DNA from 2 places in the Gemmata obscuriglobus genome. Region 1 is predicted to be linked to the other one. Evidence: riboswitches for the same ligand, from Rfam matches in the RefSeq annotation. Region 1 holds a riboswitch; the other holds the start of a gene.
The links. A riboswitch is a leader RNA that binds a small molecule or an ion and turns the genes downstream of it on or off. The one in region 1 is predicted to bind cobalamin.

Region 1 (7,739 bases):
ATCGCGCTGCTCGCCGTCAGCCACAACGTCGAGCGGTCGGTGGAGTCGGCGTTCGACACGCGCCGGGTGGACCTCGTCGTGCTCCAGGCGAACAAGCCGCTGGGGCTCGACAGCGATTTCCGCGAGTACATGGTCGAGCAGGTGCGGTCCTGGACCGACGTGGTGGACCGGGTGTCGGAGGGGGTCGTCAGCACCGCCAACACGATCCGCGACAGCGGGTCGGTGAACGAGAACACGTTCTTGGTCCAGGGCTGGAAGCCGGACAACTTCGGGTTCGAGGACATGGCCCTCCTGTCCGGCGAGATGCTGAAGGCGGAGGACACACACAAGATCATGCTCGGGGAGAAGCGGGCGAGCGCGATGGGCAAAAAGGTCGGCGACACGGTCACTTTCGTGGCCGATCCGGAGCACCCGTACACGGTGGTGGCCGTCTACAAAAGCCCCGTGGTCTTTGAAGACGGCGGGGCGATTGTTCCGTTCGCGGACGGTCAGGCGCTGACCGGCAAGCGGGTCACCGGGTTCTCGATCCGGGTCAAGCGCGGCACCGCGGACGGGGCGGCCGAGATCGCCGCCGTGCAGCAGCGGGTCGCCGACCTGCGCGACCCCAAAGACCCCACGGCTCGGCTCGACGCACAACCGCCCGACAAGTACGTTCAGTCGGTTTCGCAGCTCAAGCTGATCAAGGCCGTGTCGTGGCTGGTGTCCGCGATCGCGTTCGCGGTCGGCACGATCACCATGCTGAACACGATGGCGATGTCGGTGCTGGAGCGCACGCACGAGATCGGCATCCTGCGGGCGGTCGGCTGGCCCCGGTCCCGGGTCATCCGCATGATTCTGGGTGAGGCCGCCATGATCGCCTTGGGCGCGACCACGGCAGGGCTGCTGATCGCGTTCGTGGGGATGCAGTCGCTCACCCTCTCGCCCAAGGTGAACGGGTTCATCGAGCCGGACCTGTCCCTCATGGTGATCCTGGAGGGGGCGGCGATCACCCTCTTGATCGGGTTAATCGGCGGCGCGTACCCCGCGTACCGGGCGGCCCGGCTCCTGCCGACGGAGGCGCTGCGCCATGACTGACCGCCCCGCCGACTACCTACTCTACGGCGAGCAACTCGCGAAGACGTACCCCGATGGCGACGTGCGCGCGCTGAACGGCGTAACGCTGGGTGTGCGCGCCGGGCAGCACGTGGCGATCACCGGCCCGTCCGGGTGCGGCAAATCGACGCTCCTGAACCTGCTCGGGGTGCTCGACACGCCCGTCGCGGGGGAGGTGTACTACCGCGGGGAGCCGCTCTCGAAGTGCCCGAACCTGAACCACTTCCGCGCCCGGCAGATCGGTTTCGTGTTCCAGTCGTTCTTCCTGATCCCGACGCTGACGGCGAAGGAGAACGTGCAGGTGCCGATGTTCGAGGGGCCGGCCCTTTCCGCCCGGGCGCGGGCGAAGAAGGCCGAGGAACTGCTCGAACTGGTCGGGATGAGCAAGCGGGCGAACCACCTGCCGGTTCAGCTCTCGGTGGGCGAGCGGCAGCGGGTGGCGCTGGCCCGGTCCCTGGCGAACGACCCCGCGATACTGCTGGCCGACGAGCCCACCGGTAACCTCGACTCCGACAACGCCGTCAAGGTGCTCGACCTGTTCGCGTCGCTCCAGAAGGCGCGCAACCTCGCGCTCCTGGTGGTCACCCACAGCGACGAGGTGGCCCAGCGGGCCGACCGCGTGATCCGCATGAAAGACGGGCGCGTGGTGAGCGACTCCGCGAACGGCCGCGCCGCGCCGGCCGGCGGGCCGGGCTGACGGCCGGCGCGGTTCGCCTTGTCCGCTGGCGGTTGTGGGTTTAATCTCCGGGCGCTCGACGGACCCGGAGGTGAGCCCGATGCGCGTCGCGATTGTGATTCCGGCCCGGTTCGCGTCCTCGCGACTGCCCGGCAAGCCCCTGCTGAGGGACACCGGCAAGTACCTGATCCAGCACGTTTACGAGCGGGCGTGCGAGGCTAGGTGCGCCGACACGGTGGTCGTGGCGACCGACCACGAAGACATCCGTGCCGCGGTGGCCAGTTTTGGCGGGCGGGTCGCGATGACCCGCGCCGACCACCCGTCCGGCACCGACCGCGTGGCGGAGGTCGCCGCGACCCTCACGGCGGACGTGGTCATTAACGTACAGGGGGACGAACCCCAACTGGAACCGGACGCGATCGATCTGCTGGCCGACCTGATGCGTGACGGGTCCGACATGGCCACCCTGGCGGTGCCCATTCCAGACCTCGAAGCGTATCGCAACCCCAACGTGGTGAAGGTGGTGTGCGACGACCGCGGGCGGGCGCTGTACTTCTCACGCTCGCCGATCCCGGCGGTGCGGGACGACGAGCCGGATTTCGCCGCGCGCCCGGCCCGGTTCCTCCAACACCTCGGTGTGTACGCATACCGCCGCGAGTTCCTGCCGCGAATCGCCGCGACGCCGGCGCACCCGCTGGAACAGTCGGAGAAGCTGGAGCAACTCCGCGTGCTCGGCACCGGTGGTACGATCAGCGTCGGGGTGGTGGCGCACGCGCACCGCGGGGTCGATACCCCCGCGGACTACGCCGCGTTCGTGCGGTGGTACCGCTCGGCCGACGGTAGCGCCCGGCGCGCCGCCTGACCGCGTGGCCGATCCGTCGGCGGGCGCATAAGTCAGATTCGTCTCGACAGGTTCGTGCCGGCGTGCGGCGCGACGAAAAGGGAAGCCGGTGCGATTCCGGCGCAGGGCCGCTGCTGTGTTCGGCCAGGGTTCGGGCACCCGCCACTGTGATTCGTCATGGGAAGGCCGCCCGCTGCCCGCTACGAGCCGTAAGCCAGAAGACCTGCCTGTCGTTCACCCGTTCGGTGCCTCGGAACCAGGCGACCGGCCGACAGGCGCTCCGTGCGCGTGCGCACCCGTTTGTCCGCTTTGGCCCCCTCCGCAGGCACCCGGTTCGCCCGTCCCGGCGAACAAGGAGCCGTGCGTGTCTATCGACTACCCGTCCCGTTTGCCGCGTGTTCTTCTGCTGATGTCGCTGGTTGCGGCCGCGGCCCTTGTACGCCAGCTTCCGCACCCGCAGAACTTCACGCCGGTCGGGGCTCTGGCGATCTTCGCCGGGGCGTGCTTTGCCGACCGGCGGCTCGCGGTTCTGGTTCCACTCGCCGCTTTGGTTCCCGGCGACCTCACTGCCGGGATGCACGTGCTCGTGCCGGCCGTGTACGGGAGCCTCGCGCTGAACGTGTTACTGGCACGCCGGCTCCGGCTCCGGCGGACGGCGGCCTCGACCGCGGCGGTCACGCTCCTCGGGGCGGTCCAGTTTTTCGTCACCACCAACTTTGCCACCTGGCTGGTTTTTTACCCGCACACGCTCGGCGAGTTGGTGTCGTGCTACGTCGCCGCGGTCCCGTACTTCCGCAACACCCTGCTCGGGGACGCTACGTTCGTGGCGCTGCTTTTCGGCGCGCTGGCTCTGGCCGAGCGCGCGCTCCCGGCCGTCCGCGAGCCCGTGCCCGCGGCGGCGAACTGACGGAGGCGGTCGTGCGAATCGTGTCCCTGCTCCCCAGCGCCACCGAGATCGTTTGCGAACTCGGGCTCGGCGATGCGCTCGTGGGGGTGACTCATGAGTGCGACTATCCGGCGTTCGTGACCGCGCTTCCCAAAGTGACCCGCACGCTGATCCCGCACGATGCCATCAGCCGTGAGATCGACGCCCTGGTGCGCGAGCGACTGCAAACGCAACGGGCGCTCTACACACTTGACCTGCCGACGCTGGAGCGTTTGGAGCCGGATTTGATTGTGACCCAGGCGCTGTGCGACGTGTGCGCGGTGGCCGAAGCCGAGGTGACCGCGGCGGCCTGTACGCTGCCCGGCCGGCCGCGGGTCGTGAACCTCGAACCGACCTCGTTGGGGGACGTGTTCGACACGTTGCACTTGGTCGCCGACGCGGCGGGCGTGCCCGCACGGGCGGACCTCGCCGTGGCCGCGCTGCGTGAACGGATCGGGACGGTCGCTAAGCGTTCGGAGCAGGTGACCGCTCGCCCCCGGGTGGTCGTGTTGGAATGGCTCGACCCGCCGTTCAGTTGCGGGCACTGGACCCCGGAACTGGTTCGACTGGCCGGGGGCGACGAGGTGCTCGGCGTGTCCGGCGGGCCGTCGCGCACGCTCGCCTGGGCGGACGTAGTCGCGGCGCGGCCGGACGTGCTATTGGTTGCGTGCTGTGGCTTCTCGCTGGAGCGGACGCTCGTCGATCTTCCGGCGCTCCGGGACTGCCCGGGATGGGAGGCGCTTCCGGCGGTTCGTTCCGGGCGAGTGTACGTCACCGACGGTAATGCGTACTTCAGTCGGCCCGGGCCGCGCCTCGTGGACAGCGCCGAGATCGTCGCTCACGCGCTCCACCCGGCCCTTCACCCGCTCCCGCCGGGACTGCCCACCGCCCGACGGCTGACGCGCGAAGAGATCGGGAACGCGCGGCCGGTGACCGTATGAGGCCGAAGGTGCTGCTGTCGTGGAGTTCGGGCAAGGACTCCGCCTGGGCGTTGCACGTTCTGCGACAGCGCGGTGAGGTAGAGATTGTTGGGCTGGTGACCACCCTGAACGAGGCGTTCGGGCGGGTCGCGATGCACGGCGTTCGGGCCGAACTGGTCCGCGCGCAGGCCGAGGCCGCCGGGTTGCCACTGTGGGCGGTCCCGTTGCCGTGGCCGTGCTCGAACGACCAGTACGAGAGCCGGATGCGCGGGCTCGTAGAACGGGCGAGAGCCGCGGGCGTCAGCGGGCTCGCGTTCGGTGACCTGTTCCTGGCCGATGTCCGCGCCTACCGCGAGCGGCAGTTGGCCGGGTCCGGGATTGAGCCGCTGTTCCCGCTGTGGGGTTCTCCGGCGGACACGCCCGCGCTGGCGCGGGAGATGATCGGCGCAGGGCTCCGGGCTACGCTGTCGTGCGTCGATCCGAAGCAACTCACCCGGCAGTTGGTCGGTCGGGAGTTCGACGCGCGGCTTTTGGCCGAACTGACGCCGGGCGCCGATCCGTGTGGGGAGAACGGTGAGTTTCACACCTTCTGTTACGCCGGCCCGATGTTCGATCGGCCGATCCCGATGCGGGTCGGCGACACGATCGAACGGGACGGGTTCTGCTTCGCGGACCTGCTGCCGGGCGCCGCACCAGAGTGAACCGCCACATTTGCAGATGTTGCGGGTGGCACGTTCCAGGCGACCCCGTTCACTTTTCGGAACAACGATTCGCACCGGAAACGCGGGAGGCTCGGTTCGCGCGCCCGTGGGGCCGTGGGTGCCCCTCTGGATTTTGGCCCGTTATTGGTTTTCCCAAAACCCCTTCCACTCCGGCCCCGCTGCTAATGCCCCCAGTTCGACAAACGGTGCCACATGCCCCAGATTCCATCTCGCCCCAGTTTGTTTCATTCTGATGTTGAGCAATTGCTTAACCGTTCCCTCCACCAACCCGCTTCCAATCGACTGCCCCCGCCGCAAACGCACCGCATAATTCAACCGCCCCTGTTGGCCACAAAAGTAATTCAATACGCCGCCCAAGGCGGCTCCGTCGCCTCCGGCGGGCATCTGCCCGGTCAGTTCTCCGATCCAGTCCACCAACCCGGGATATCCGTCTTCCAGCAGCTTCGACTTGCCCCGGACAAACGCCGTCGCGGCTTGGACCCCGGGACCGAACACCGCCTTCGCCCCGCTGGCGAGGTACTCCGCCCCATGCCAGAAGTCGAGGACCTGGGTCGCGTCACGGAAGTGCTGCTCGGACACGTTCCACAACCACTCGGCCCCATCCCCCAGTACCGTCATTTGGCTCGAATCGGTCCACTCCAGTCGCGTGGCCTCGTCGTGACACCGCTTCCCGAACAGGCTCGCCTCCTCCACGGCCGCGATCACCGACCGCGCCAACGGGGTTGGCAGGTCGCGTCCCTCCCAGTCCATCGCCGTGGTCGGCGCACTTCGCTCGCGCCGGGCAAAAACGGCCATCTTGAGATCCCGCCAACCGTCCTCCACAGTGTTGACCTTGCCCGCGTCGATGTGCAACTCGCTGTCCACCGGCCGCTCGGTCCTGGCCGCGGCTTGGGCTCGGGTGAAGACTTCAGCGGTCGAGCGGTGTTGCCGGGTGGCGGTGGCCTGGGCCGCCGTGGCGTGGCAGAGTTGCCGGATGGTGTTGTCGTCCAATTCCCAGCCGACCACCTCGGCCAGAGTCACTTCGGCTTTGGCGAAGGACTGTTGGACGCCCAGCAAGACGGCCATCCGACAGGCGCCCGGGGTGACGTAGCCGCTGAGGCCCAGCCCGCGATCGGCTCCGAACTCGCCTTGCCCGCAAGTGGGGCAGTGGAAATACCTCCGCTCCAGCTCAATCGGACCAACGGCGGTCACAACCGTTCGGGTGTGCGGTCCTTTGGAGCGCCCGGGGTGCGTCTTCGCGCAGGTGCGGGCGCGCCCCCTTTTTGCTCGTCCTTCTCGATCCGTGAACCCAAGGCGGCACCGAGTGTGGTCCGCAACAGTTTGCGCCCTTGATCGAGTGCATGCTTCTCGCAGGCGGCCAGGACCGTGCCGTCGGGAGCTTCTTGGGCCAGACGATTCAGGTCCGTGAAATAGCCCAGCAGTTGTTCCAAGGCCAACCGTTCGGATTCGGTACTGTATTCTATAGTCAGCGTCGGCATCAGTATCCCTCCCAGATTGCCACGGCTTCCCCAGCCGGCTCCCATACCGTTCACAAATGCCAAAATCCAGAGGGGCACCCTGGGGCCGTTCCGCTGATTGTTCCCGTCCCGGCGGGCGATATACTGATAGTTTGGTACCGTCGCACTCCAGGAACCGTTGCTCGATGACCAAACACATCTTCGTGACCGGGGGCGTCGTAAGCTCACTCGGGAAGGGTTTAACATCGGCATCGATCGGCCTCTTGTTGGAGGAACGCGGATTGCGGGTGCGGCTTCAGAAGCTCGATCCGTATTTGAACGTGGATCCCGGTACGATGTCGCCGTACCAGCACGGCGAGGTGTACGTGCTCGACGACGGCACCGAGACCGATCTCGACCTGGGGCACTACGAGCGGTTCACCCACGCCACCCTGAACAAAGACTGTAACTACACCACCGGCAAGATCTACCTCTCGGTGATCGAAAAGGAACGCCGCGGCGACTACAAGGGCAAAACGGTTCAGGTGATCCCGCACGTCACGGACGAGATCAAGTCCTGCATCCGGAAGATGGTCGCGCCGGACGTTGATGTGGTCATCACGGAGATCGGCGGGACCGTCGGCGACATTGAGGGCATGCCCTACTTCGAGGCGATCCGGCAGTTCGCGCTGGACGTCGGCAAGCACAACTGCCTGTTCGTCCACCTCACACTCGTCCCGTATTTGAAAGCGGCGGGTGAACTGAAGACCAAGCCGACGCAGCGCAGCGTCCGCGACCTGCGCGAGATCGGCATCCAGCCCGACATCCTGATCTGCCGCACCGAGCGCGACATTCCGAAGGACGAGTGCGAGAAGATCGCGCTGTTCTGCAACGTCGAGCGCAATGCGGTGATCGAGGAGAAGGACAAGGAATTCAGCATCTACGAGGTGCCGCTGAGCCTCGCCGACAACAAGCTCGACGAGTTGGTGGTGGAAAAGCTCGCGCTGACTCAGGCGAGGCCGCTGGACATGAGCGCCTGGCGGACGATGCTCGACCGGATGCGCGCACCGGCCCACGAGGTAACCATCGGGTTCGTGGGTAAGTATGTGAAGCACCGCGACGCGTAC
Region 2 (7,739 bases), 3.4 Mb from region 1:
GGCGGACGGGCGACTGCTTCTTCGTGCTGCGCGCGCAGCCGGCTGGCCCGTTTTTGCGCTCCCGGTCCGCCCGAACCGCTCTCGCCCGACCCGGCGAGAAGGAGCCGACCCGTGCGCCGTTCGCGTCCGCAGTCCTTTTCACAATTCGCCTCACGCCTTCAGACGCGCCGCCGCGCGTTCACGCTGATCGAGCTGCTGGTCGTGATCGCGATCATCGCCATTCTCATCGGGTTACTGCTGCCCGCCGTCCAGAAGGTCCGCGCGGCGGCAGCGCGGATCAAGTGCGCCAACAGCCTGAAACAAATCGGACTTGCGCTGCACAACCACGCCGACACCAACGGCGGCCGGTTCACCGTTTCGTCGATGAAGTCGTCTCCGAACGTCACGTTCACCGATTGGTACTGGTTCGGGTTGATCACCAACAACACCTCCACCCCGCGGGTGATGGACCCGAGTAAGGGCATTTTGTCCCCCTACCTCGAAGGGAACCGGGCGATCGTGCAGTGCCCGAATTTCTCTCCTGAACGATTCGCACTCCGATTCGACGTTCCGGTCGCCAGTTACGCGTACAACGACAACTTCAGCAGTTGGGACGTGGCGGGCGAGACGATCGTGTCGGTGAGCAACCGGCGTGGCACGTCCGCAACGATCGCGTTCGCGGACTCGGCCAACGCACCCAGCAACACCCCGTTCGACAAGCTGACCGAGAACTGGTACCTGTCGTCCCCGTCGCAAAAGTACCCCAACGTACACTTCCGGCACGACGGGATTGCGAACGTGTGTTTCGCCGACGGGCACGTCGAGACCCGCACCCCGACGATTAACGGGGCACCGTCCTGGGAGAACCCGGCCGCGACGGTCCTGCGCAATAAGGAGGTCGTCTGGGACATCGGAGCCAGCGACATCGAGTTCGGTAAAGAGTGAAGCTAGCCCAGACCATTCACAGTAGTGCTCACGTGTCCATAATTCTCAAGGTGCGTAATCCCTGGGGGGATTGAGAATTTCTGATTGAGTGTCAAGTCAAATATTGCGCGAGCGATCACTGATATTAAACTATCAATATCTTCGCAAGCAACTACCTCGCAACCGTTTGTGCCGATATCGTGAATGGTCTGGTGAAGCTAGCCGTGAACCCTTCTGTGTCTGGCATCGTCCATCCCGGCTCCGACGGACGAGCAGCCGCGGGACACCGGGTTCCGCCCCTGCCGGATCGGGTGCGTGGCGCCGTGCCGGACACCGGGGCATTAGCCCCCGGCGCGTTGACGGTGGAGCGGGGTGCGATATCTTGGAGAACGCTGGACGGGTTCCGTGCCGCCCCATCGGGCGGCGCGGACGAAGAGGGAAGCCGGTGCGATTCCGGCGCAGGGCCGCTGCTGTGTTCGGCCAGAGCTTCGCGCAACTTGAGCCACTGCGGGCGACCGCGGGAAGGCCGCGTGAGGCTCGCTAAGAGCCGTTAGCCAGAAGACCTGCCCGTCAGCGATTCCACTGTTCGAGGCCCCGGACCGGGCCGGCGGACGGGCGACTGCTTCTTCGTGCTGCGCGCGCAGCCGGCTGGCCCGTTTTTGCGCTCCCGGTCCGCCCGAACCGCTCTCGCCCGACCCGGCGAGAAGGAGCCGACCCGTGCGCCGTTCGCTTCCGCAGTCCTTTTCACAATTCACCTCACGCCTTCAGACGCGCCGCCGCGCGTTCACGCTGATCGAGTTGCTGGTGGTGATCGCGATCATCGCCATTCTCATTGGGTTACTGCTACCGGCCGTCCAGAAGGTCCGCGAAGCGGCGGCGCGAACCAAGGGCCAGAACAACATGCGGCAGCTCACCCTCGCCGCGATGAACTTCGAGTCCGCTCACGGCACCCTCCCCCACGCCTACGAGCTTCAGACCGCCGACTACCTTCAGGCCAAGTACCTGTTCGGGTACGCGACCTCGGCCCCGCCCAGTTACGCGGTCGTCTCGGTGGACCCGACCCAGGGGATTCTCAGCCCGTACTACGAGGGCAACAACACCATCAACGTGTCCCCGAAGTTCGACGCGCTGCGGTCGAGCATCGCCCCCGTGTTCCTCGGCTCAACGGGGGGGTACGCCTACAACCGGAACCTGATCTCGAACCCGGCCAGCCCGCAGTCGTACACCGTCAAAGTGCCGGTGAAGGGGCGGACCATTTCCACCATCCCCGCCACCTCGCAGACGTACATGTTCGCGGAGGTGCTGCTGCTCAACTCGAGCGGGAGCCTGACGGAACAGGGGTCGTGTATGTTCGGCTCGCCGCTCATCACGAACCAGGCGACGAGCAGCTACGGCGCGGCGTTCTCGCCGTTCTGGTGGAACGGCCAGTCGATGGTGTCGTTCGTGGACGGGCACGTGGAGCTGCGCGGCCCGATGACGCCGGAGCCGTCGGTAGCGCCGTTCTCCCAAACCACCTGGGACACGGCGAAGACCACCTACAAGTCCATTCAGCTCGGCTTCCTGCCGCACGCGGCGGACGGGCGCTACACCACGGACTGAACCCGCGGGCCGGCCCCCCTGTCGTTGCAAGGAGCTGCGCCGCGTGCGCGGCTCCTCTTATTCCCAATTGGGCTGCCGCTGATGAGCCACGTCGTTCTGCTGGGCGATTCGATCTTCGACAACGCTCTCTACGTTCCGGACCGGCCGCCGGTGATCGAGCAGGTGCGCCGCGGGTTGCCCGCAGGTTGGAAGGGCACGCTGGTCGCCGTGGACGGGGCTACCGTTGAGGGCATCGCGTTGCAACTGCCGCGCGTGCCCGCCGACGCCAGCCACCTCGTGCTGAGCATCGGCGGGAACGACGCGCTCCTGGCCGCGGGGCTCTTGCGCGAGCCGGCCGTGACCGTGGGCGACGCGCTCGCCACCCTCGCGGAGGCGCTGGCCGAGTTCCGCACCGCATATCAGCGGATGTTGCAGAGCGTCCTCGCGCTCAAGAAGCCGACCGCCGTTTGCACCATTTACGACGCGATCCCCGTGATCGGTGCCGCGGAGCGGGCCGCGCTGGCGGGGTTCAACGACACCATCGCGCGGGCCGCCGTCGGGTCTGGGCTGCCGCTCGTCGATTTGCGGGTGGTCTGCGACCACGCCGACGACTACGCGCCGGTGTCGCCCATCGAGCCGTCGGTGGTGGGCGGGGCGAAGATTGCGGACGCCATTTGTCGAATGATTGCGGGCCACGACTTCGGCGTGGCGCGAACGGTGGTGTGGGTGTGACCGACCGGAGCAGGCGTTGCGTTCTGCGCGGTTTTGCACGGGCACGAATCGCGCCGAGCACACGGGCGGGCCTGTCTCGGAAAAGCCATTCTTTCGGTTTATTGTTCTAGATTCGATCTGGTGTGCTTCACACCAAACAGCCGGACCACCCGGCACACACTACCACGTCTTGTTTTGAAGGTCTCGTATGTGCTCTCCCGTTTCGCGCTCGCGGCGTGGGTTCACGCTAATCGAGCTGCTGGTCGTCATCGCCATCATCGCCATCCTGATCGGGCTGCTGTTACCGGCCGTGCAGAAGGTGCGCGAGGCCGCGTCCCGCATGAAGTGCCAGAACAACCTCAAACAAATGGGGCTGGCGTTCCACAACTACAACGACACGGCCAACAAGCTGCCCACCGGGTGGGTCACGACCGCCGCCACCAAGCCCAACCCGGGTTGGGCCTGGGGCGTGCTGATCCTGCCGATGCTCGAGCAGGACAACATGTACAAGTCGCTGGCCCCGGACCTGGTCACCCCTGGCACGGCGCCGGTCAACTCGCTCACCCAGAGCAAGCTGGCGGTCTTCCGCTGCTCCTCCGATCCGGCCAGTGACGACACCCACCCGGGGTACCAGTCCTACGCCCGTTCTAACTACGTGGTGAACCGCGAGGTGACCGGGCCGGACGCCAACAACAACCCCACCAACCTGACGATCCAGACCATCAGCGACGGGTCCAGCAACACCATCCTGGTGGGCGAGCGGGACTCGGTCATCACCAGCGGGGCGGTCTGGCCCGCCCGGTCCAGCGTGTCGTCGGCGAGCTTCGAGGGGCGCCCGGGGCGCGGGCTGAACGTCAAGCACTCGAACGTGACCAGCCCCGGCTCCGACTGCGCCCGGCTCGGGTTCACCAGCCAGCACTCCGGCGGGGTCAACTTCCTGCTGGGCGACGGGTCCGTGCGGTTCATCCGCCAGAGCATCGACGCGGACCAGTCGGCGGACCAGTGCGCGTACCCGGCCGCCACCGGCAACTACACGTTCCAGAACCTGATCCACCCGTCCGACGGGTACCCGATCAGCGGCAACTTCTGACGCCCCTGCGGGCACGCACTCGGAGCCGCGGGGGGCCGCGGCCCTCTCCCATCATCCCCGGCGCCCGGCGCGGCGCCGGCACACCGAGGACGACCATGCGCAAATTCGGGTACACGATCCGGGCCGCCGGTTTATTCCTGTTCCTCGCCGCGCTCGCTGGGTGCGGCGGCGGCGGTGCGTCCGTCGAGGGGACAGTGACGTTCAACGGCGAACCGGTCGATGAGGGCGGCATCAACTTCGTGCCGGTCGACGGAAAGGGCACCAAGATGGGTGCCGAGATCAAGAACGGGAAGTACGCCGTACCGTCCGACCGCGGCGCGCAACCGGGCAACTACAAGGTCGAGGTCTACTGGAACAAGAAGACCGGTCGGACGTTGACGGACACCGCCGACACCGGCGCCAAGACGAGTGAAACGAAGCAGGTGATCCCGGAGCAGTTCAACACCAAGACGACCCTGACCGCCGACCTCAAGGGCGGGAGCAACGCCGCAGTCAACTTCGACCTGAAAGGGACCGCAGCGGGCGGCAAGGGTAAAGGCCCCAAGGCGGTCGGGGACTGATGTCAGGTTCGTTTGATTCGTTGCCGGGGTAACCGGCGCGGGTGCCGGATCGGGCGCTTCGCCGCACGCGGCGCACGTGTTTCCGGCCCGGGTTGCGTGTCGCCATCACGCCGGATCGGGCGTTGCGGCGGCGAACGCCTTCGCGGTGTCGTACAGCTCGAAGTAATCGACCGCGAGGCCGTCGCGGAACCGCCACCGGTTCGCGACGTGCGTTTCCGCGGTTTTGCCCGTCTTGAGGTTGCGGAACGCACACACCCCGAACACCGCCACCCGGTCCCCGAAGGCGATGATGTCGTGTACGGTGTAGTGGACCATCTCCCATTCCGCGCTGAGGGCGGAGAAGTACCCGCGGGCCGCGTCCTTCCCGGCCCGCGCGGCCGAGAACTTCATGCCCGGGGCGCCGTCCGCCACGGAGCGCATCTGGATGTCGTCGGCCAGGAGCGCGACCCACGTTTCGACACTGCGGCCGCGCGAGTCGTGCCACTGCTGGTATGCGTTCCGCAACTTCGCGACGACCTCATCACTCGCGCTCACGGTACGTCTCCTGGTTGCCTGTAGGCGAATACCCGTTGTTGGGGGCCGACCGATTACGCAGCCGCAGTTGCACCGCACTGCGCTGATGCGCCCGAAGCGTGAGTGACGGCAACCGTTGTCCCGTGCGTGTGCTTCGAGTTTATCCCGGTACCGAACCGCGGCCACGTGTTCGGTCGGCGGTCGGTGCGGGAAGTCGTACCGAAGCGTGTGGGCGAGATCCCAGCAGGCGAACGTGTTCGCGCTGCACTTTCTGACGAGCCACGACCGCAAGGGAGCGGGGAACGTATTGCGCTCCCTTGCGGTCGCGGCTCGTTCCCAAACGTTACCAACACCCCAGCCGTGCAATTAGACTTATGCCCGCAGCTTATACCGTGCGTTTATGAGGTACAAGCGAAAACGCGGACGGCCGCTCGTCGAGTCACTCGACGAGCGGCCGTCCGCGGAAACCGGCGTGGGTGCGACTAGTGGTCGTGCCCGGCGCCGAAGAACTTGCTCTTCGGGTCACCGCGGCTCCACACATACGCGACCAGGTCCAGCACCTCGTCGCGCGACAGCTTGTCCAGCAGCCCCTTCGACATCATCGACGTCGGGGCCTTCTTCTGCTCGGCGATGTCGGCACGCTTGATCTCCCGCGGCTTGGCGCTCGCCAGCGGGTTCTCGATGACCTTCACCACGCCGTCCTTCTCCTCGACGATCATCCCCACGAGGGCCTTCTCGTCGTTCAGGACGAACCGGTGCGCGGCGTACTTGTCGTCGATCCGCTTGGACGGCTCCAGGATGTGGTCGAGCACGTCCGCCGCGGTCTTGAACACCTTGGGGTCGAGCTTGGCCAGGTCCGGGCCGAACTCGTTCCCCTGGCCGCCGAACTTGTGGCACGCCACGCATGTCGCCACGGTGAACATCTGCCGCCCGTTGGCGAAGTTGCGGCCGCCCTTCATCTCCATCTCCTGCACCGCGTCGGCCAGCTCTTCGAGCTTCCACTCGGTGCGCGGGCGGTTGAACTTCAGCAGGTCGTCCTTCACGGGCAGCGGGTTCTTCGCGAGGTACGCCTCCGGGTTCTCCTGGTACGCCTCCAGGTCCGCGACCACGTAGAGCGCGCCGTGCATCCGCCGCCAGTGGCCCGGGTACGTGCAAACGTATGGGTAGATGCCCGGCTCCTTCGGCGCGGCGAACTTCAGTTGCTCGCTCTGCCGGGTCTGGAGCAGCTTGCTCTTCAGCAGCACCACCCCGCTCGGCATGTCGGGCACGTACTGCTTCGCCGCGGCGGCCGGCGTGGTCGCGAACGCCTCGGCCGCCGCGCCCACCTTTTCGAGATTGCCGGGCGCCACGATCACGAAGTTGTGCGGCATGATGTCCGTGTTCTCGAACACGAACTCCACCGGCTTGCCGGCCGCCACCACGAACCGCTCCTTGTCGTAGCTCATCTGGTCGAACAGCGTGCCCACGCGGATCACGCGGACCCCGATGTCGGCCAACTCCTTGCGCGCCGCCTTGGCCGCGGCGGGGTCGAGCAGTGCCGCGAGGCTCTCGCCGAGCTGCATGAAGTCGAGGGCGGTGGGCGCGGTGCGCTCCGCCACCGGCAGCGAGCGGATGTACTTCAGCACCACGTCGAGCGTGGCCTGCGCCTCGTCCTTCGGCCAGTCGCGCGACTGGATGCGCAACAGCGCCTGCACCGCCGCGGCGCGGTCGCCCTCGTCGCCGAGGAACTTCGCGATCGCCTTGAACGCGTCCGCTTCTTGGCCGCGGACGGTCGCCAGCGCGAACATCGCGGCCCGGCGGATGACCCGGTCCGGCGAGCCGCTGCCCACCTTGAACTCGGCCTTATCCTTCGGGGCCGGGTTCTTGACCGCCTGGAACACGGTCCGCTTGTCGGCGTCGAGCACCCGCACCACGAAGTTGTTCAGCCGGCTCCCGAGGTTGCCGTCGGTGCGGTTCCACACCACGACCGTCTCCACCGGCACCTCGCGCCCGAGGTCCACCTCCCACCACGGGTCGTCGGTGCCCTCCTGGGTGTGGGTCGAGGTGCCGTCGTTGTACGCCCCGCTCGTCTTACCATCGATCGCCCGGCCCGCGGCCCCGCCGGCCCCGGTGCTGCTCTGGGTCGCCTTGCCCTTGAGGGCGGCATTCGCGCCTTCGGAGAACACCTGCACCTCGGCCAGCGTGAGCGTGCGCTGCTTGCCGGGCAGCTCGATGCGCACGTACCGGCCGCTCACGCTCTTGCCGGCCGCGACCGTCTTCGCGAGTTCCGGCGGCAGCGCGGTGAGCAGTTCCTTGACCTTCGGGTACAGGGCGGCCCGCGCGCCGGGGTCGCGCACCATCGGGGCAGCGTTGATGAAGTCCGTCAGCGCGCCCACCGACTTGGT

Region 2: another riboswitch for cobalamin. It lies ahead of GobsT_RS38620 (type II secretion system protein); the one in region 1 lies ahead of GobsT_RS28630 (DUF6580 family putative transport protein).

Annotation. Positions count from the first base shown of each region.
Region 1 is NZ_CP042911.1:6,921,201-6,928,939, forward strand. Features, by position in the region: gene GobsT_RS28615 (ABC transporter permease) at 1-1,074, shown strand, start outside; gene GobsT_RS28620 (ABC transporter ATP-binding protein) at 1,067-1,789, shown strand; gene kdsB (3-deoxy-manno-octulosonate cytidylyltransferase) at 1,869-2,630, shown strand; cobalamin riboswitch at 2,663-2,854, shown strand; gene GobsT_RS28630 (DUF6580 family putative transport protein) at 2,974-3,516, shown strand; gene GobsT_RS28635 (cobalamin-binding protein) at 3,528-4,475, shown strand; gene GobsT_RS28640 (Dph6-related ATP pyrophosphatase) at 4,472-5,155, shown strand; gene GobsT_RS28645 (ISKra4-like element ISGob7 family transposase) at 5,297-6,529, opposite strand; gene GobsT_RS28655 (CTP synthase) at 6,819-7,739, shown strand, end outside.
Region 2 is NZ_CP042911.1:1,322,909-1,330,647, forward strand. Features, by position in the region: gene GobsT_RS05310 (DUF1559 family PulG-like putative transporter) at 112-924, shown strand; cobalamin riboswitch at 1,285-1,488, shown strand; gene GobsT_RS38620 (type II secretion system protein) at 1,621-2,502, shown strand; gene GobsT_RS05320 (SGNH/GDSL hydrolase family protein) at 2,584-3,213, shown strand; gene GobsT_RS05325 (DUF1559 domain-containing protein) at 3,401-4,282, shown strand; gene GobsT_RS05330 (hypothetical protein) at 4,378-4,842, shown strand; gene GobsT_RS05335 (nuclear transport factor 2 family protein) at 4,948-5,376, opposite strand; gene GobsT_RS05340 (PVC-type heme-binding CxxCH protein) at 5,838-7,739, opposite strand, start outside.